Regions from separate parts of the Pseudalkalibacillus sp. NRS-1564 genome, predicted to be linked through region 1. Evidence: riboswitches for the same ligand, from Rfam matches in the RefSeq annotation. Region 1 holds a riboswitch; each other region holds the start of a gene.
What was found. A riboswitch is a leader RNA that binds a small molecule or an ion and turns the genes downstream of it on or off. The one in region 1 is predicted to bind S-adenosylmethionine.
Positions count from the first base shown of each region.

Region 2: linked by a shared signal. The riboswitch ahead of ACIFPW_RS00930 (assimilatory sulfite reductase (NADPH) flavoprotein subunit) and the one ahead of metK (methionine adenosyltransferase) in region 1 are both predicted to bind S-adenosylmethionine.
Region 3: linked by a shared signal. The riboswitch ahead of ACIFPW_RS11295 (methionine biosynthesis PLP-dependent protein) and the one ahead of metK (methionine adenosyltransferase) in region 1 are both predicted to bind S-adenosylmethionine.

Region 1 covers NZ_JBITPM010000037.1:61,017-67,706, reverse strand. The annotation lists gene ACIFPW_RS16750 (ABC transporter substrate-binding protein) at 1-634, opposite strand, end outside; gene pckA (phosphoenolpyruvate carboxykinase (ATP)) at 826-2,409, opposite strand; SAM riboswitch class I at 2,762-2,871, shown strand; gene metK (methionine adenosyltransferase) at 3,080-4,276, shown strand; gene ACIFPW_RS16735 (MSMEG_1061 family FMN-dependent PPOX-type flavoprotein) at 4,419-5,042, shown strand; gene ACIFPW_RS16730 (hypothetical protein) at 5,036-5,221, opposite strand; gene ACIFPW_RS16725 (glycosyltransferase family 4 protein) at 5,235-6,380, opposite strand; gene ACIFPW_RS16720 (phosphatase PAP2 family protein) at 6,398-6,690, opposite strand, start outside.
Region 2 covers NZ_JBITPM010000002.1:105,795-112,484, forward strand. The annotation lists gene ACIFPW_RS00910 (type II secretion system F family protein) at 1-9, shown strand, start outside; gene ACIFPW_RS00915 (MBL fold metallo-hydrolase) at 189-1,043, shown strand; gene ACIFPW_RS00920 (ABC transporter ATP-binding protein) at 1,090-1,857, shown strand; gene ACIFPW_RS00925 (hypothetical protein) at 1,913-2,287, shown strand; SAM riboswitch class I at 2,447-2,558, shown strand; gene ACIFPW_RS00930 (assimilatory sulfite reductase (NADPH) flavoprotein subunit) at 2,722-4,545, shown strand; partial or broken gene cysI (assimilatory sulfite reductase (NADPH) hemoprotein subunit) at 4,570-6,279, shown strand; gene ACIFPW_RS00940 (threonine synthase) at 6,364-6,690, shown strand, end outside.
Region 3 covers NZ_JBITPM010000019.1:255,064-261,753, forward strand. The annotation lists partial or broken gene metH (methionine synthase) at 1-552, opposite strand, end outside; gene ACIFPW_RS11285 (bifunctional homocysteine S-methyltransferase/methylenetetrahydrofolate reductase) at 533-2,389, opposite strand; gene metC (cystathionine beta-lyase) at 2,386-3,579, opposite strand; gene ACIFPW_RS11295 (methionine biosynthesis PLP-dependent protein) at 3,566-4,696, opposite strand; SAM riboswitch class I at 4,770-4,880, opposite strand; gene ACIFPW_RS11300 (DUF1189 domain-containing protein) at 4,966-5,775, opposite strand; gene ACIFPW_RS11305 (Na/Pi cotransporter family protein) at 6,013-6,690, shown strand, end outside.

The DNA.
Region 1 (6,690 bases):
TTCCAAATGAAGCTACAATGTGTCCAACCCCTTGTTCTTCAAAGACACTTGCTGTTGGCTCGAATAACTGAACGTAATCGCCAGTTCCAGAAGCGAATGCGCTTGAAATGTTTGCGAAATCAATATTTTGAATAAGGTCCAAATCGTTTTGTGGATCAATTCCTTTCTGTTTCAGCACGTATTCACCAGCCATTTGTGGCATACCACCTTTACGTTGGCCAAGGAATGTACTTCCCTTCAAATCTTTCCATTCAAAATGATCGACTTTTTCTCTTGATACAAGGAACGTACCGTCTGTTTGTGTAAGTTGAGCAAAGTTTATGACAGGGTCATCAGTGCCTTGTGCATAGACATAAATGGACGTCTCTGATCCTACAAGGGCGACATCAGCTCCGTTAGATAGTAGAGTGGTCATTGTTTTATCTCCGCCCCGAGTAGTCGTTAATTCGACATCAATGCCATGCTTCTCAAAAATACCCTCTGAGAGTGCCACGTATTGTGGTGCATAGAAAATCGAGCGTGTAACCTCAGCTACTCTTACCTGATCGTTTCCACTATTTGTACCACACGCCGAAAGAATAAGAAGAAATACACTTGTGTATATACAAAACGTTATAAACCAGTTTCTTTTCATTATCTATCCTCCACATTTGTCACATGAGGTAGGCTCATGTTTTAGATACTATAGCCTATGTATTTTAAAACAATTGGTGTTTTGAATAGGTAAATTAATGGAGGTAGATAGAAAGAGGAGGATGCGCGAAGTGAAGGTGAATGAGTCTTCAAATAAAAAAAGCACCCGTTAAGGTGCTTTTTGCAATGAGACTAAACATTTGGGCCTGCTTGTTTGATTTCGTCAGCTACATTTGAGAATTTGTCGAAGTTCTTCACAAACTTAGTAGCGAGATCTTTTGCTTTCTCATCATATTTCTCTTGATCTTCCCATGTTTGTTTTGGCTGCAATACTTCTGCTGGAACACCTGGACAATGAGAAGGAATATGCAATCCGAAAATAGGGTCTGTTACTGTTTCGATACGATCAAGTTCTCCATTTAAAGCCGCCTGGATCATCGCTCTAGTATATGAAAGCTTCATGCGCTCTCCGACACCATAACCGCCCCCAGACCATCCGGTATTTACGAGGAAGACTTGAACATCATGCTCCATAATTTTCTCGCCGAGCATTTCTGCATAGCGATGGGCAGGTAATGGCAAGAACGGTGCACCAAAGCATGTAGAGAAAGTGGCTTCTGGTGAAGTGACGCCTCTTTCTGTTCCGGCTAACTTGCTCGTGTAACCTGATAGGAAATGAAACATGGCTTGTTCCTTGGTCAGTTTGCTAATTGGAGGAAGGACGCCAAATGCATCTGCCGTTAAGAAAATAATCGTGTTGGGATGTCCGGCAACGCTAGGAATTGCAATATTAGGTATGGCGTCAATCGGATAGGCAGCGCGAGTATTTTCAGTTAGACTAGTGTTATCGTAGTCAGGTTCACGCGAGCCGTTATCCATCATAACGTTCTCAAGAACCGTTCCAAAGCGAATTGCATCCCAGATTTCAGGTTCTTTTTCTTTTGATAAGTTGATGCACTTAGCGTAGCATCCACCTTCAATATTAAAGACACCATTCATAGACCATCCGTGTTCATCATCACCGATAAGAGATCGATGAGCATCTGCTGAGAGCGTTGTCTTTCCAGTTCCAGATAAACCGAAAAATAGAGCAACATCCCCCTCTTTACCTACGTTAGCAGAGCAGTGCATTGAAAGAATATTTCGCTCTGGTAATAAGTAGTTCATAACGGTGAAAATAGACTTTTTAATTTCTCCAGCATATTCTGTTCCACCAATTAAGACGGTTCGTTTCTCAAAGGAGATAATAATAAATGTTTCTGAATTTGTGCCATCCACTTCTGGATCAGCTTGAAAACCAGGTGCAGAAATGACAGTGAATTCAGCGTCATGTTCTTTTAACTCTGATTCATTCGGACAGATGAACAGCTGGTGGGCGAAAAGGTTATGCCAGGCATATTCATTAATAACCTGAATGGGTAGTCTTGATGACTGGTCAGCACCAGCAAATCCTTTAAACACATAAAGTCCCTTTTTCTCACCGAGATAGTTCAACACCTTTGTGTAAAGGTTTTCAAAACTTTTTTCGGAAATAGGTTGGTTTGTTTCCCAGTTCACTTTGTTCTTTACGGAATCTTCCTTTACAATGAACTTGTCCCCAGGAGAACGTCCTGTATATTTTCCGGTTTCTACGCGAAGAGCTCCTGTAGCTGATAGTTGCCCTTCGTTTTTAAATAGTGAATGTTCAACCAGTTCAGACACTGATAAATTCACATGTGGATTATTCTTATTTAATATCGCATCCAATAACGGTGAGGAGAAGGAAGCTGTTTTCATACGTTAAACCCATCCTTTTTTAAAGATTTCGTTGATTGACTTGTTTAACTCAAAAATAGTATAACACATTCATTCAATTATTCTATACTAATCTATGTATTTTTTGCATAAAAAGTGAAAAATGGGTGAATGACTATTTCTTTAGGTTGAAATCCTGTCGCCATTATATAGGAAGTGATTATTTTATGGGTAAGGATTAGGGTAGTGGTTCGGTCGCTTCGCCCTTGAATTCGAACACAAAGCCCGTGTTCTTTTTGTAGGGCTCCAGCGCTTGTCGAAGCTAAACGGGCGCTTCCGCTTTTCTTCATTGACACATCCTTTCATGTGCGTTATTATATGTCGAGAATGGATACTCTTATCCCGAGCAGGCGGAGGGACAGGCCCGATGAAGCTCAGCAACCAACTCCTATACAACAGGATTAAGGTGCTAACCTGCAAGACGATAGTCTTGGAAGATAAGAGGCGAAAGGCATGAGATATCAGCTCCTTTTCCCTCTGAATGTAGGGAAGGGCTTTTTTAATGTCGTTGAGATTGATGACGCTATAAAAAAAGGTAAGACGATAAGAAATTGAATTCGTTCTCTCGTTTCGGCACAGGGTAATAGGGAAATGAGTACCGTATCCATTACAACATAATTAGATAGGATCCAATCCTTAAGGAGGTACTTGAGTGAGTAATCGTCGTTTGTTTACTTCTGAGTCAGTAACAGAGGGGCATCCTGATAAAATTTCAGATCAGATTTCCGATGCCATTCTGGATGATATTCTTGCGCATGATCCAAATGCGCGCGTTGCCTGTGAAACTACAGTAACAACTGGTCTTGTTCTAGTTTCCGGTGAAATTACAACATCACACTATGTTGATATTCCGAAAGTGGTTCGTGAGACGATTCAAACGATCGGCTATACACGTGCGAAATACGGATTTGATGCTGAAACATGTGCTGTTCTTTCATCTATTGATGAACAGTCTGCAGACATCGCTGCAGGTGTAAACGTTGCTCTTGAAGCACGTGAAGGTACGATGTCAGATGATGAAATCGATGCAATTGGTGCAGGTGACCAGGGGCTTATGTTTGGTTACGCTTGTAATGAAACAGCGGAATTAATGCCGCTTCCGATTTCTCTTGCGCATAAACTAGCGCGTCGTTTGAGTGAAGTAAGAAAAGAAGAAATTCTTCCTTATCTTCGTCCTGATGGTAAAACACAAGTAACAGTGAAATACGATGAAGCTGGTAAGCCGGTTCGCGTTGATACCATTGTTGTTTCTACACAGCATCATCCTGAAATTTCACTTGAACAAATTCAACGTAACATCAAAGAACACGTTGTGAAGCCGGTTGTTCCTGCTGAATTAATTGATGAAGAAACAAAATACTTCATCAACCCAACAGGACGCTTTGTTATCGGTGGACCGCAGGGTGACGCAGGTTTAACAGGAAGAAAAATCATTGTTGATACTTACGGCGGTTATGCGCGTCACGGTGGCGGTGCTTTCTCAGGTAAGGATGCTACGAAAGTAGACCGTTCTGCGGCATATGCTGCTCGTTATGTTGCTAAGAACCTTGTGGCAGCGGGTCTAACAGATCGTTGTGAAGTTCAACTTGCTTACGCTATTGGGGTTGCTCAGCCAGTATCAATTGCTATTGATACATTTGGCACAGGAAAAGTGTCTGAGGAAAGTCTTGTAGAGCTAGTAAGAGAGAACTTCGATCTTCGTCCAGCAGGCATTATAAAGATGCTTGATCTTAGACGTCCCATTTATAAGCAAACAGCTGCGTATGGACATTTTGGACGTACTGATATTGACCTTCCATGGGAACAAACAGATCGTGCAGAATCCCTTAAACAGGGTGCCGGAATTTAATTAATTTCTAAGAAGCCAAAAATATTTTGGCTTCTTTTTTTTGCTCTATCATCCTTTTTGACATCCGTTATATTGTATTGAATTATCATAAAATAGATGGGTGTTGTGATAAAATGGAAGAAAAAATGGAGGAGTGTAATGTGTGAATACTAGTATATTCGGAGAAACCGTGACCGATGTGAATGAACTAAAAGACATGGCAGGAATACCGAGTAAATTGGCTGCAAACAAAGTCATATCTTTTCTTGATAAACACTGTAAAGAGTTCATATGCCGTACACCATTTATTACGATTGCCACCCAATCAAGTACGGGTGGTGATGTTTCGCCAAGAGGCGATGCACCGGGGTTTATTCAGGTTCTAGATAATCATCATTTATTGATACCGGAAAGACCGGGAAATAAACGAATGGACTCATTGATCAATTTATTAGAAAACCCAAATATCGGTTTGCTGCTGATGATTCCCGGCCGAGAAGAAGCGTTGCGTATTAATGGGAAGGCCTTGATTGTAAAAGATAAAACGCTGCTAGAGCAGTGTGAATATAAGGGGAAAACGCCTTTGTTAGGTATTGGAGTAGAAGTAAAGGAATGCTACATTCATTGTGCCAAAGCCTTTAAACGATCATATCTTTTTGAACCTGAACGATGGCCGAGTACTGAGGGGCTCGCCCCAGCTGCCAGAATGCTATCTGATCATGCAAAAATAGGCGAAGAAAAAGTGATTGAATCGTTGAAAGAAAGTTACACTAAACGTCTTTATTGAACAGAAATCGAGCCCAAACCTTTGTGTATGTTTGGTTGAACAATGGAGCAGTAAATGAGATCATACGTATTTGCTATTTTTCGCATTTCATCTAGCGCGTACAAGTTGTGACCATGTGTTGCGAAGATAGAAGGTGCAGTTAAGCCGATTTCGTTAATCCCAAATACAGTAAGAATCATTTTTTTCTCCTTTCTAAGCATATCGAGCTAATCTTTTAATTCCAATTGTTTTCTCATAATCCTCTACTAATCGTCCGAAGATCGCATCCCATGATTGAGTAAGTGCATAACGACGTCCTTCATAACCCATCATTCTCCGTTCGGTATCATCTGATAAGAGACGATTGATAGCGTGGATATATTCGTCTTCTTTATACGGAGAGCAGAAAAGACCGTTTCTTTCTCCAGTGACAACGTCGGATAACCCTCCAGCATTTGCAGCGATAACAGGGGTCCCGGAGGCAAGTGACTCCAATGCGACATTTCCAAATGTTTCAGTAGCTGATGGAAAGATGAAAAGATCTGAAGTAGCGTATAGCTCTGCTAATTCTTTCCCTTCTCTATAACCGGTGAAAGTGACGTTGTTAGGGACGTTTTCTTGAATATGAGGGAGGGCTGGTCCATCACCAACAATCAGCCACCTTGTTTGTTGTTTCAGCTGATCTGGTAACTTCCACATGATTTTTTGTAATGTTTCAAGATTTTTTTCTGGAGCGAGTCGACTAACAAATAAAAGAATATACTTCTCCTGAATATTATATCGTTCACGTAGCGAGTGATTTTTTCTAATCGGAGAATAGTGTTCGCAATCGACGCCTCTTCTCCAAAGCTTGAGGTTCTTAAAACCTCTTCCTTTTAATCGATAGCGCGTTTCATTGGAAGGAATAAAGGTAGTGGAAAATGGTTGATGAAACCAGGTTAAGTATTTCCACATAAAAGGAGAGAACCATTCAAGGTGGTAATGCTTTAAATAGTCATCAAAATTAGTGTGGTATGAAGCAACCATAGGTATGTTATTTTTCTTTCCGTAATGTAGTCCGCACATGCCGATATTAAAAGGTGTCGCGACATGAAGAAGGTCTGGTTGAAAATCTTTAAGTTGGTTGCGGATAAGACTTACGTTAGGAAGGGCAATGCGACATTCGGGATAAAGGAAAAACTTCATACTGGTAAAGCGGTGAATATTACTTGAGAAAAGGTCATCATCTTTCTGACAGTTAGGAGCAAAAAGCATATAATTAACCTGCTGACGGTCCATATACCTGGTTAGTTTACCCAGAGTGCGAGATACTCCGTTAACCTGTGGATAGTAAGTGTCAGTAAAAAGTGCAAGTTTCATGAATAGCCCTCCCTTTTTCAGCTTAGGATGAAAGTTGAAAGAATACCGGATCCGCCACCAAGTATAAAACCAACAAGAACGTCAGAAGGATAATGATGACCTAAGTAAATCCGCGATATGGCAACTAGACTCCCAAGAGCCATTAAGGGAATAGCTAGTGAAGGAATATGAAAGATAAATGGTGTAAGCACAGAAAAAATAGCCGTTGTATGTCCTGATGGAAAAGAATGATCTTTTAGAGGGTATACGAGTATCTTTGTTTCAGGTAGAGCGAGATATGGCCTGTGTCTTGGATAATGCTTTTTTATAA
Region 2 (6,690 bases), on a different contig from region 1:
TTTGGTTAAGAGAAGACGAACACCTCCATTTCTACTGCAATGCAAAAAAATCACCTTTTCTAAACGACGCTTCCATTTGGAGGTGTCTATTTTTGTATGTAGTAGAAAAAATACGAATACAAAACTTCAAAATGATAAAATGGAAATAAGAAATTTCATCGAGGTTTGTATTTTAAGGAGGACAATAAATGCAACAGATTAAACAAATTGGCAATCGCTTTTACTATCAAACACCAGTTTCCGAAACGGACCGACCGATTCTAGGAATGGTGATTGGAGATAGAAAGTCTCTGATGATCGATGCTGGGAATTCAGAGGACCATGCTCGTTATTTTCTAAAAGAACTATCGGAAAAAGGATTCAAGGAACCGGACATGGTCGCGCTCACTCATTGGCATTGGGATCATATCTTTGGACTATCGGCGCTGAAAGATGCAGTCTCCTTATCCTCGCATCAGACGAAAGAGGAAATTAGTAAGCTTATTCCATTAGGATGGTCTGATGATGAGTTGGATGAGCGGGTGAAAGAAGGCACTGAAATTGAATTTTGTGCAAATGCGATCAAGAAGGAATTTGTGGATTCTCGAGACATTACGATTACGCTACCAGATGTAACGTTTGGTGAGAAAATGGAGATTGATCTTGGTGGTGTCACGTGTATTCTTCACCCTGTTGGAGGCGATCACGCGGCTGATTCGGTTGTGATTTATATGAAGGAAGAGAAAATCCTTTTTCTTGGAGACTGCTTTTATCCTGATATTTTTTCAGAAAAAGTCAACTACACTGTTAACACAACAAATCGACTGCTTGATCAATTAGAAAGCTTTGAGGCAGAATGGTTCATCTTATCACACGGGGAGGCAATCTCTAAGGAGGATTTTAAGAACGAAGTGAACCTTTTACGTGCTGTTGCTTCTATTACTGAGGAGTGCAATGGTGATGTTACACGTATGCAAAAGTTGTATGAGCATAATGTTGGCAGAGACTCACGCGAAGAGGAGCTTGAAGTGATTCAAGAATTTGCTAACGGGTATACGATGTAAAAAGCGCTAGTTGGAATGACTTTCTTCAAAGAACGGAGTGGGATGTATGGCAATCATTCATGTAGAAAATGCTTATTACACACGTGAGAAACAGATGATTTTATCCGATATTTCTTTTTCCGTAGAGAAAGGACAGCATCAGGCCATTATCGGATTAAATGGATCAGGTAAAACGACACTACTTCAGTTAATTCACGGCTCGATCTGGCCACTGCTTCGCTATGATCCCGTCGTTGAAGTATTGGGGCATCGTCTTGGGAAAACTGATTTGAATGAGCTTAGAAAATCTATTGGCTGGGTGAGCAACGCTTTCACTGAGCGTATCTCGCCGATGCAGGAGCAGGTGACGGAACAGGAAGAATCGCAAGCGATGAAGATGATGCAGGAATGGGGGATTGCTCATTTACGCGGTAAACCTTTTCGAATTTGCTCTCAAGGTGAGAAGCAGAAAGTCCTGATAGCGAGAGCTTTGATGTCTTCGCCAAAGCTTCTTATTCTAGATGAACCGTGCAACGGACTTGATCTATATTCACGCGAACAGTTATTAGCTCAGGTTGAACGACTTGGAAAAGAGGAAGATGGTCCAACCATATTGTATATCACTCATCATATTGAAGAGATTTGTCCCGTATTCACTCACGCCATGATTATGGAAAATGGTCGAATTGCAGTGAATGGCAAGAAGAAAGATGTGTTAACAGCTGAACATCTTAGTAAAAGTATGGGCGTCCCTTTAGAAGTGACGTGGAACAGAGAGCGACCTTGGGTTCAGGTGAATTCAAATGAGATGAAGCCAGCTTATCCATCTGCATAAGGACCGTGTATCTCAAAAATGCCCAAATTCGTTCATCGTCAAAAGGAGGTATGTATTGAAGGATTTTGATTCGCTAACTCATAAAGAAATTGCGATTCGATATACGGTATTGACGCTGTTTCTATCGTCTACCATTTTTATAGTGGATTACGACCTTCCACTCTGGGCGTATGTCATATGCATGCTTCTATCGATATTTGGTATTGCGGTGAACTTGTTGAAATGGAAACGTGGGAAAAAAGTTAACGTCACATTTAAAGATCATGTCATTCGCTCCTGCGTTTTTTCTTTCATGGCCTTTCTCTTGTTGGTGCTGCCTTTTGACTACAGTTGGTTGATGATTCTTATGATTCTATCTCTTGTCATGGCGAATACGATTGATTTCATGCGCATGCGGAATAGGATACAAGAGGGGCAACGGCAGGGATAAAAGACCTGAATCATTTGGATTATTTTTCATGAAGATTGCTGGTGTTATCGCCATTTAGTTAATTGAATGATGATAATTTTCTAATAATATATTGACTTTTATTCGATCACGAGATAACATTTGAACCAATCATTGTCATTTACAATTTGATAGCAACATTTCTTATCAAGAGAGGTGGAGGGACTGGCCCTATGAAGCTTCGGCAACCGATGAGATGATCCTTCATCTCATACTGTGCCAAATCCAGCAGGTTTATCCTGAAAGATAAGAAGACTGGCTTCGTACTTACAAACCTTTCTTCTTATGTTTTGAGAAGAGAGGTTTTTTGTGTTGAATGGGTTAGGGGGAATGCAGACGAATTTATTTGCTATTAATTCCGAGTAAACTACTTTCATTACATTGAATTAAATTTTAGTATTGTGAGGTGGATTGTATTGCAGTTACAGGTTGTGAATAGCCCTTTTGACAAAGAACAAACGGAGCTTTTAAATCGTCTCTTACCAACATTAAATGAGACGCAGAAAATATGGCTGAGCGGATACCTTTCCGTACCAGGTAGCTCTGAAGCTGCGGCAGCTACTGAGACGATTGCTCAAGGTGTTTCTGCTTCAGAAGCATTCTCTAAACAAGAAGCAAAAACACGTGAGCTTACGATTCTCTATGGCTCACATACTGGCAATTGTCAGTCACTAGCGGAATCTTTCTTTGAGCGATTGGAAAACGAGAAATACAACGTTACCCTTTCATCGCTTGATGATTTTAAGCCAAAGTCGCTTAAAAAAGTAGAAGATTTATTATTGATTACAAGCACCCATGGAGATGGCGATCCTCCTGATAATGCGTTAAGCTTCCATGACTTTGTTCAAAGTAAGAGAGCCCCTGAATTAGATGGTCTCAGATTCTCAGTCTTATCACTTGGTGATAGCTCCTATGAATTTTTCTGCCAAACCGGGAAAGATTTTGACAAGCGCTTTGAAGAATTAGGTGCAACAAGGCTCTATCCTCGTGTAGATTGTGATCTTGATTTCGAAGAGCCTGCAGAAGAGTGGTTCGAAGGCGTGACGGGAGTATTGAAAGAAGATCAGTCTACGAGAGAATCGACTTCTGAAACAAAACCTGATGAGTCGAATCAGACGTATTCCAGAACGAATCCATTCAAAGCCGAAATTCTTGAGAATGTTAATTTGAATGGACGTGGATCGAATAAAGAAACACGGCACATTGAGCTTGATCTTGAAGGATCGAACCTTGAATATGAGCCGGGTGATAGCCTTGGTATTTACCCGGAGAATGATACTGCTCTTGTCCGTCAGCTAATCGATGAAATGAACTGGAAGCGAGAAGAACAGGTTACGGTGAACAAAAAGGGTGACGTTCAGCCACTTGAAGAAGCTTTAACGAAAACATATGAGATTACGAGTCTCACAAAGCCATTGCTCAAGAAGATTGCAGAGCTGACATCAAGTTTTGAGCTTAAGCGCATGGTTGAAGCGGAAGGCGAAGAACTAAGAACATACCTTTACGGTAGAGATTTAATTGATTTGGTGAAGGACTACGGACCGTGGACCGTCTCGGCACAGGAGTTTGTAAACGTTCTGCGCAAAATTCCGGTTCGTCTTTATTCGATCGCAAGCAGTTCAAACGCAAATCCAGATGAAGTTCATCTCACAATTGGGGCACTAAGGTATGATGCACATGGTCGAGCTCGTACGGGCGTATGCTCTGGCCAATGCGCAGAGCGCTCACAAGCGGGGGATACACTCCCAATATTTGTGCAGCGAAATCAAAACTTTAGACTTCCGGATCATCCTGACACCCCTATCATTATGACAGGCGCAGGCACTGGCGTAGCGCCGTACCGGGCATTCTTACAAGAGCGAGAAGAAAGTGGCGCAAGTGGAGAAACGTGGCTATTCTTTGGTGAACAGCATTTTGTCACAGACTTTCTTTATCAAGTCGAATGGCAGAAGTGGTTAAAAGATGGGGTGCTTTCTCGTATGGACGTGGCGTTTTCTCGTGATTCAGAAGAGAAAGTGTATGTTCAGCACCGCATGCTCGAGCGAAGTAAAGAACTATACGAGTGGCTGCAAGAGGGTGCGCACGTCTACGTATGTGGAGATGAAAAGTATATGGCAAAAGACGTTCACGTGGCACTCGTTAACATCTTAGAGCAACAGGGGAATTTCAGTGAATCAGAAGCAGAAGCTTATCTTGCAGATCTACGTAACGCGAAACGCTACCAGCGCGATGTGTACTAAGCGCAACAGGGAAGGAGATTGACCATGTCCAAAAAGACGGTAACAGAAGACGGCAAACCGAGTGAAATGGAGAAAATCAAAGACGAAAGTGATTACTTACGTGGCTCGCTTGTGAAAAGCTTTGCGGATCCCATCACCGCTTCCATCCCAGATGCAGATACAAAACTATTAAAATTTCATGGGAGCTATATGCAAGATGATCGCGATATTCGTCAGGAGCGAAAACAGCAGAAGCTTGAACCAGCTTATCAGTTTATGGTTCGAGTGCGACTACCTGGTGGAGTAGCTACGCCAGAACAATGGCTAGTAATGGATGATCTTGCGAATCAATACGGAAATGGAACGCTAAAGCTAACAACGCGCCAAACGTTCCAGATGCATGGGATCTTAAAGTGGAATATGAAGAAAAGTATTCAGGCAATGGACCAGGTTCTGATGGATTCTCTTGCGGCATGCGGTGACGTGAATCGTAATGTGATGTGTAATGCCAATCCCTATCAATCTGATATTCATGCCGAGGTGCATGGGTGGGCACGGAAGTTAAGCGATGATCTTCTGCCGAGAACGAGAGCGTATCATGAAATCTGGTTAGACGAAGAAAAAGTGCTTGATCGAAAAGAAGAGGAAATTGAGCCGATGTATGGTCCTCATTACTTGCCGAGAAAGTTTAAGATCGGGGTCGCTGTTCCACCATCAAACGACGTGGATATTTTCTCACAAGATCTTGGTTTTATTGCAATTCTTGAAGATGGCAAGCTACAAGGATTTAATGTCGCAGTAGGCGGCGGCATGGGTATGACGCATGGGGACACAAGTACGTATCCTCAGCTGTCCCGAATCATTGGTTTCTGTACACCTGATAAGATTGTTGATGTTGCTGAGAAAATCATTACAATTCAGCGGGATTATGGCAATCGCTCAGAGCGGAAGAACGCTCGCTTCAAATATACGATCGATCGAAGAGGACTGGACTGGGTTCGGAACGAATTGAATAATAGACTGGGCTATGAACTAGAAGAAGCTCGTTCTTATCATTTCGATCATAATGGTGATCGCTATGGATGGGTAAAAGGTGATGGAAAGTGGCATTTAACGCTCTTTATCCAAAATGGTCGTATTGTGGATTTAGAAGATTATCAGATTATGACAGGGCTTCGTGAAATTGCAAAGGTTCACGAAGGAGATTTCAGACTAACGCCGAACCAGAATCTCATTATAGCGAATGTATCAGAAGAAAAGAAAGCAGAGATTGATGAGCTTGTGGCAACATACGGTCTTACAGATGGGAAACAAAATTCAGCACTGCGCCGTAATTAGATGGCCTGCGTGGCGTTCCCAACATGCGGTCTAGCGATGGCAGAAGCAGAGCGTTATCTACCTTCTCTCATTGATAAGATTGAAGAGATTGCAGATGAAGCGGGACTGAGAGAAGAAGAAATCGTAATCCGCATGTCGGGCTGTCCAAATAGCTGCTCACGTCCGACGCTTGGTGAGATTGCCTTTATTGGGAAAGCGCCTGGTAAGTACAATATGTACACGGGAGCAGGGTTTGTTGGGGATCGGTTAAGCAAGCTTTATAAAGAAAACATTGGCGAAGAAGAAATCCTTGCTTCACTAAAACCGATTCTATTTAACTACGCGAAAGAAAAAGAGCAGCATGAGCATTTCGGTGATTATGTGATTCGTGCAGGGTATGTGGAAGAAGTGCGATCAGGACTTGATTTTCATAGTTAGTTATGACGAAATGAAGCCCGAAGTTCATCAAGTGTGAACTTTGGGTTTCAACACGTCTTTCATTAAATCGTTGGAGGTGCTTCAATGCCGTATAGTATGGTTTCTCATTTAGTGTGTCCAAAGTGCAACGAGACATATGATTCAGATACGATTCAACAGCTTTGTGTTTGTGGTTCACCACTTCTTGTCGAATATGATCTTGATGAGGTGAAAAAGCGTCTTACAAAGGAAATGATTGCCGGACGAGAACAGTCGCTCTGGCGCTATCATGAATTACTTCCGGTTAAAGAAGAAAAGAATAAAGTTAGTTTTGAAGAAGGGATGACCCCTTTCCTGCCACTACCATCCCTTGGTCAGAAAATGAATCTCTCAAACTTATACATAAAAGACGAGGGAATGGTGCCGACGGGT
Region 3 (6,690 bases), on a different contig from region 1:
GCTTTCTTTAAAAGATTTTGAAATCCCAATAAAAGCGGCTTTAACATTTAGCATATCCTGACTTGTTTCAACAAGGAGGAGATCTACGCCACCTTCTAGTAATCCTTTTGCTTGTAATTGATAGGATCGGCATAGAGCTTCAAATGTAGTGCCACCTGTAACAGATAATGTTTTTGTTGTTGGCCCCATTGAACCAGCTACAAAACGGGGCTTATCAAATGTCGTCACTTTTGAAACTGCTTCTTTTGCTAGAATGGCAGATGTGTAGTTAAGCTCTTCAGCAAGATGGCCAAGATTATATTCGTCGAGAATGAGATCGGTCGCTCCGAAAGTGTTCGTTTCAATAATATCAGCACCACAAGCTAAGTAATCATCATGTATTGAGGAGATAAGGTCTGGTCTTGTTAAAGATAAGTATTCGTTGCAGCCTTCGTAATCTTCACCACCAAAATCAGCGGGCTTAAGATTAGCCTGTTGAATCATTGTTCCCATGGCTCCATCAAGAACAAGAATTCTCTTCTTAAGTAGATCTTCAAATGAGGGGTAGACCACTATGAATCTTCCTTTCTTCTTCAATACGAGTTTTTTCTTTAATGTAACGAGTTAATTCTACTGTTAATTCGTAGCGCAAAAACGGTGTTATTAAATAAATGCCATTGAATAAATCGAATGCTGCATCAATTAAGGACTTTGCGATGGCGAGTCCTTCATTTTGTGACTCACTGGCATCGGTGGCTGTGGACATTCGCTTACGTATTGAATCAGATAATTTTATTCCTGGTACTTCATTATGCAGGAATTCGGCATTTCGATAGCTTGTTAACGGCATGATTCCGATGTAAATAGGGCACGTTAAATGTTTTGTAGCTTCATGTACTTCGATTAATTGTTCTTCGCTATAGATAGGCTGACTAATAAAATAATCCGCCCCATACTGCTGTTTTTTCTCAAGTCTTGCGACAGCTCGATCAAGATGGCGAACATTAGGGTTAAAAGCTGCTGCGATCGAAAAGGAAGTCTTCATCCCAAGTGATTTACCGGAACAAGATAACCCGTTGTTGAATTGTTTGATTAACCGGATAAGGTCGAAAGATGATACGTCATATACAGAAGTTGCACCTGGAAAATCTCCTATTTTTGTAGGATCTCCAGTAACAGCGAGTACTTGATTAATTCCCAGTGTATGAAGCCCCATTATATGCGATTGTAATCCGATGATATTCCGGTCTCTACAAGCTATGTGCACGAGAGGGCGAACATTAAATTGTGACTGAATAGTTGATGCCATAGCTGTATTGCAAATACGAGGTGAGGCAAGGGAATTATCAGCTAGTGTAATAGCATCTACTCCGACTTCTTGTAGGGCCTTCGTACCTTGGAGATACTTCTTTGTATTTAGCTTCTTAGGCGGATCAAGCTCTACGATAACAGAACGTTGCTTTTGAGCAATTTCATGCAAGTGGGGCAAACGTTCTATGTTGTTTTCGGTTTGTGTGACTTCTTTAGCTATTACTTCTATTTTTTTATGAGTAATAGGTTTTGTTCCCTTTAAAGCTTTTGAAACAGCAGCAATATGTTCTGGTGTTGTACCACAACATCCTCCAATTAATCGAACACCTTGTTTGCGGAGAGATTCAGCACTTTGTTTAAAATAATCAGGGGCAGTGGGGTAAACCAATCGTCCCTCCTCATAGTCAGGTAAACTTGCATTTGGATAAGCAGAGAGATAACTAGTTGAAAGGGGGACCTCTTCAAAAGCTTGAATCATGTGATATGGCCCTAGTCTACAATTAACACCTGTCACATCTGCTCCAGACTTTTCTAATTGTTTAAGAGCAGATGGAAGGGAGGTCCCGTTTTGTAAAACCCCGGGTTCATGCATGGAAACTTGAGCTATTATGGGGAGGTTCGTTTGTTTTCGAGCAATCCCAAGGACTGATGAAATTTCTTCAAGATCGTAATAAGTTTCGAGTAAGATCCCGTCAACGCCCTCAAGTAGAAGACAGTATAACTGTTCTCTAAAGCTACGTTTGATTTCATCAAGAGAAGTCTTTTGAGTATTGATTCCTCGTATGCCACCGATCGTTCCAAATACATAAGTCGCTTTGTTTGCTGCTTGTCGAGCTAATTTAACAGCTTCAGTGTTCATTTCTTTTACAAGATCTTCAAGACCATATCTCGCTAATTTACTGTAGTTTGCTCCATAGGTGTTCGTTTGTATCACGTCTGAACCTGCTTCTACATATGCGCGGTGTATGTTTAATACTTGCTCTGGATGCGATAGGTTTAACTCTTCAAAACATTGATCTACCCCATATGAATAGAGAAGTGTTCCCATCGCGCCATCACCGATTAGAATATTGTTTTTTAATTTATTAAGGAAACTCATAGTTGACCACTCGCTTCGGAAGCGGAGTATTGCTTTCTAATAGCTGCAAATCCATTTTTGAAATCTTTTAATAAATCATCAGGATTTTCAAGTCCCACAGACAATCGCAATAATCCATCTGTGATGCCTCGTTTTCTTCGTTCTATAGGAGGCATAGAAGCATGTGACATTCTAGCTGGATAGGAGAGAATTGATTCTACGGCACCAAGACTTACCGCGAAAACAGGAATTTGAACATGCTTTGTGAATAGACGCACGGCATTTTCATCAGGTAACCGAAAGGACAAAACTGCACCAGGACCAGCGGCTTGATAAATATGAGTGGAGTGACCAGGGTGATAAGAAAGCCCTGGATAAAAGACTTCTTCTACCATCTTTTCTTTAGTAAGAGCATGCGCAAGACGAAACGCAGATCTAGACGATTGATCTAGCCGACAATGCAATGTTTTTAAGCCACGGAGAACTAACCAGGAATCGTGAGCGCTTAAAATCGATCCAAACGAGTTTTGCAGGAATGCAAGCTGTTCCGCTAATTCCTCACTTTTTACGGCAGCAAGACCAGCGACGACATCGCTATGTCCTGAAATGAATTTCGTAGCACTATGCAATACGATATCGGCTCCGAAGTCTAACGGACGTTGTAGAGCAGGTGTCATAAAGGTGTTATCGACAAATGTTAAACAATTATTCGCTTTAGCTAATTTAACAACGGCTTGAATGTCAGTTACCTTCAGCAAAGGATTAGAAGGCGTTTCGATATAGATTACTTTAGTATTGGATTGAATACCTCTCGCCACTTCATTTAAATCTGTCATGTCTACAAAAGTATGTTTAATTCCAAATCTCCCGAGAACGTCATGAATCATGCGATACGTCCCACCGTAGACGTCTTCAGATATAAGAACGTGATCGTTTTGTGAAAGGAGCATAAACGAGGTGGCGATAGCGGCCATCCCAGAAGCAAACGCAAATCCCTTAACCCCACCTTCAAGATTGGCAATTGTTTCTTCAAGCGCTTCGCGAGTGGGGTTGCCTGAACGACTGTAATCGTATTTTCCAGGTTGGTCAAAATCCATCTGATGAAATGTAGAAGCCTGTTGGATAGGGACGCTAACAGCTCCCGTAGCTTTATCAAATTTGTGATCGTTATGAAGAAGTTTTGTTTGAAATGTATAATCAGTATTTGTCAATTTGAACAACCTCCTCTTTAAAAATGGACAATGCTTGATTCAGGTCCTGTATTAAGTCATCAATGTTTTCAATCCCAACAGAAAAACGTAGCAGTCGATTGCACACCCCTTTTTCAAGTCTGATGTCTTCTGGTATCTCAGCATGAGTTTGCGTTGAAGGATATGTGATAAAGCTTTCTACCCCTCCAAGACTTTCAGCAAATGTGACAAGTGTTAATTTTCTAAGAAAGAGATCTACCCATTCTTCGGACCGCAATCTGAAAGAAAGCATCCCACCTTTATCTGGATAAAAAACGTCTGTTATTGCTTCATGATTTGTTAAAAATTCAGTTACCTTTCTGGCATTCTCTTCATGCTGCTTCATTCTGAGTGGCAAGGTTTTCATGCCTCTCATTAATAACCAGGAATCAAAAGGAGAAAGCACAGCGCCTGCACCGTTTTGGTATTGTTGGATTTCAGCGCAAATATTCTCACCTTTTGCAACCACAAGCCCTGCGAGAATATCATTATGACCGCCTAAATACTTAGTGGCACTATGCACGACGATATCCGCCCCAAGCAGTAGTGGGTTTTGTAGAAGAGGGGTGAACAAAGTATTGTCTACAATAAATAATAGGTCCCTGTTTTCTGCTATCCGTGCAATTTTTTCAAGATCTGTTAATTTCATTAATGGATTAGATGGATTTTCAACAAAAATGGCTTTTGTACGGTGAGTTAGGAGTGATGAAAGTTGTTCATTTCTTTGTGTATCAAAATATGTGAAGGAGATACCATAATGTTTTTCAGCGTGGGCAAATAATCGATAAGTCCCACCATACAAATCATCTGAGACGAGAATATGGTCGCCGCTTTTGAATATGGCAAGGATTGCTTGAATCGCAGCCATTCCGGAACTAAAAGCAAATCCCTGATCACCATGTTCGAGTTCTGATATAGCGGATTCTAAAATGGATCGTGTCGGGTTTTTGGTTCTTGAATAATCGAATCCGGTGGATTGACCGATGCCTTCATGGCTATACGATGTGGAGAAGTACACTGGAGGATTTACCGCACCGGTTTTAGTATCTGAATGATTACCTAATTGGACAAGTAGTGTTTCTAACTGTTTATTCGACATAATCAATCTCCTTTTCATTGAATAAGGGCAATAAAAAAAGCCCTCTATAAGAAGAAGACTTTGGTTGCTCTTCTTCTTATCTTCCAAGTTGAAATCAACTTGCTGGAGTTAGCACCTTACCAGAAAATATCTGGTGGTTGCTGAAGCTTCATAGGGCCAGTCCCTCTGCTTCTCTTGATAAGAATTGAAAATATATGGAATTTTATTGTGTCGCTTTTTTCATAATCTACATCACTTTAAAGTGAAAAGCAAGGGATTTGAGTAAATTATCAAAATTTTTCTTCTGTTGAATCATTTGCTCGCTCGTTCGTTACACGTTTTTTTGGTAACGGGATTTCTTTAATCGTAAGATAAAGTAGCATGATGGCCACAATCCAATAAAGTAGGAATCCTAAAGGGACTGCTGTTTTAATGAGTGCCATAATCGCAAAGAAGAGCGTTGGAATTGTTACTGAATAAACAGATAAGACCCAAAGTTGTTTATAAGAAGCTTTTCTTCCGGTAATACTTCTCAATAGTAGTCCAATTGTAGCTAGTACGGTAACTCCTATAAACTTAAGGCCGGTTTGAAACAAATAGATAACGAATATCAGTAACGGAATAAAGATAGGGAGCAGGTTGTCCAGATTATTACTTAGCTCATTAACATCTTGCTTCGTGAAAGTCATCGAACTAAAGTTACTGTAATTAAACTCCTGTCTAGCACCGCTATCTACAACGATTACACGATCTTTTAGGAATGCGATAACGGAATCATATTGATCAACATCATCAGGCTTTGTCTGGTCTGTCGCATCAAAAATAAAAGTATTTTCATCATTTTGTCGAATAAGCGGTTCAGACTGTTCACTTGTTAAAGATCCGTCCTCTAAAGTGAATTCTGGTAGATCTGACATATGTGTTTTGAGATCCTCATAAGCGTTTGTAAAGGATAGAGCCGTCATAATTCCTACTGGCACAGAAGAAAGGAACATAAGTAAAAACACGTACAATATTGGCTTGCCTAGCTTTTGAAAACGGAATCTGGCCATCATCTTAGGGGAAAATAAGCTGTAGTAAAGTTGTTTAAAAACGTTCAAATTAATAATCTCCTTTCTAAATGTGGAGCGTTTCTCCACCCAATCAGTTTATCTTATATAGAGAGAAGGGAACAGTATTCTTGGTGAAACTTTATTGAAATAAATTTGTTTTCAGCATAATATCTTTACAAATCTATATTAACTCTTTACAAAGGGGGGAGCGATGTAGATAATAGACAAGGGACTTTGTTGAGTATTGTCGAAAAAAATAAAACGTAAGTGCAAGGGGTTGAAATGATGGAACTCAACGTTCAGGAGATGATCTTTCAGTTTGTGGGAGGTCTTGGTATTTTCCTGTTTGGACTAAAGTATATGGGAGACGGCCTTCAACGATCAGCAGGTGATCGATTAAGAGACATTCTCGATCGTTTTACGACTAACCCGTTTATGGGTGTGCTCGCTGGGGTCATTGTAACTATTCTCATACAAAGTAGTTCAGGAACAACGGTTTTAACAGTCGGTCTTGTTAACGCAGGATTTATGACTCTGAAGCAAGCAATTGGCGTTGTAATGGGTGCGAACATTGGTACAACTGTTACAGCATTTATTATTGGTTTTCCTATTAAAGATTACGCACTTCCAATTATAGCCATCGGTTCTTTGTTAATTTTCTTCTTTAAAAACAAGAAAATTAACTACGCTGGTCAAATCGTCTTCGGATTTGGTGCGTTGTTCTTTGGACTTGAATTAATGAGTACGGGAATGAAACCACTTCGTAGCCTTGAGGCTTTCCAAGAATTAACAGTAAGCATGAGCTCGAACCCACTGTTAGGCGTTGTGATCGGTACAGTATTTACTGTCATTGTACAAAGTTCCAGTGCGACAATTGGTGTATTGCAAGGTCTTTATTCACAGAACGCAATGGATATTCAAGCTGCATTACCAGTTCTGTTTGGAGATAATATCGGTACAACG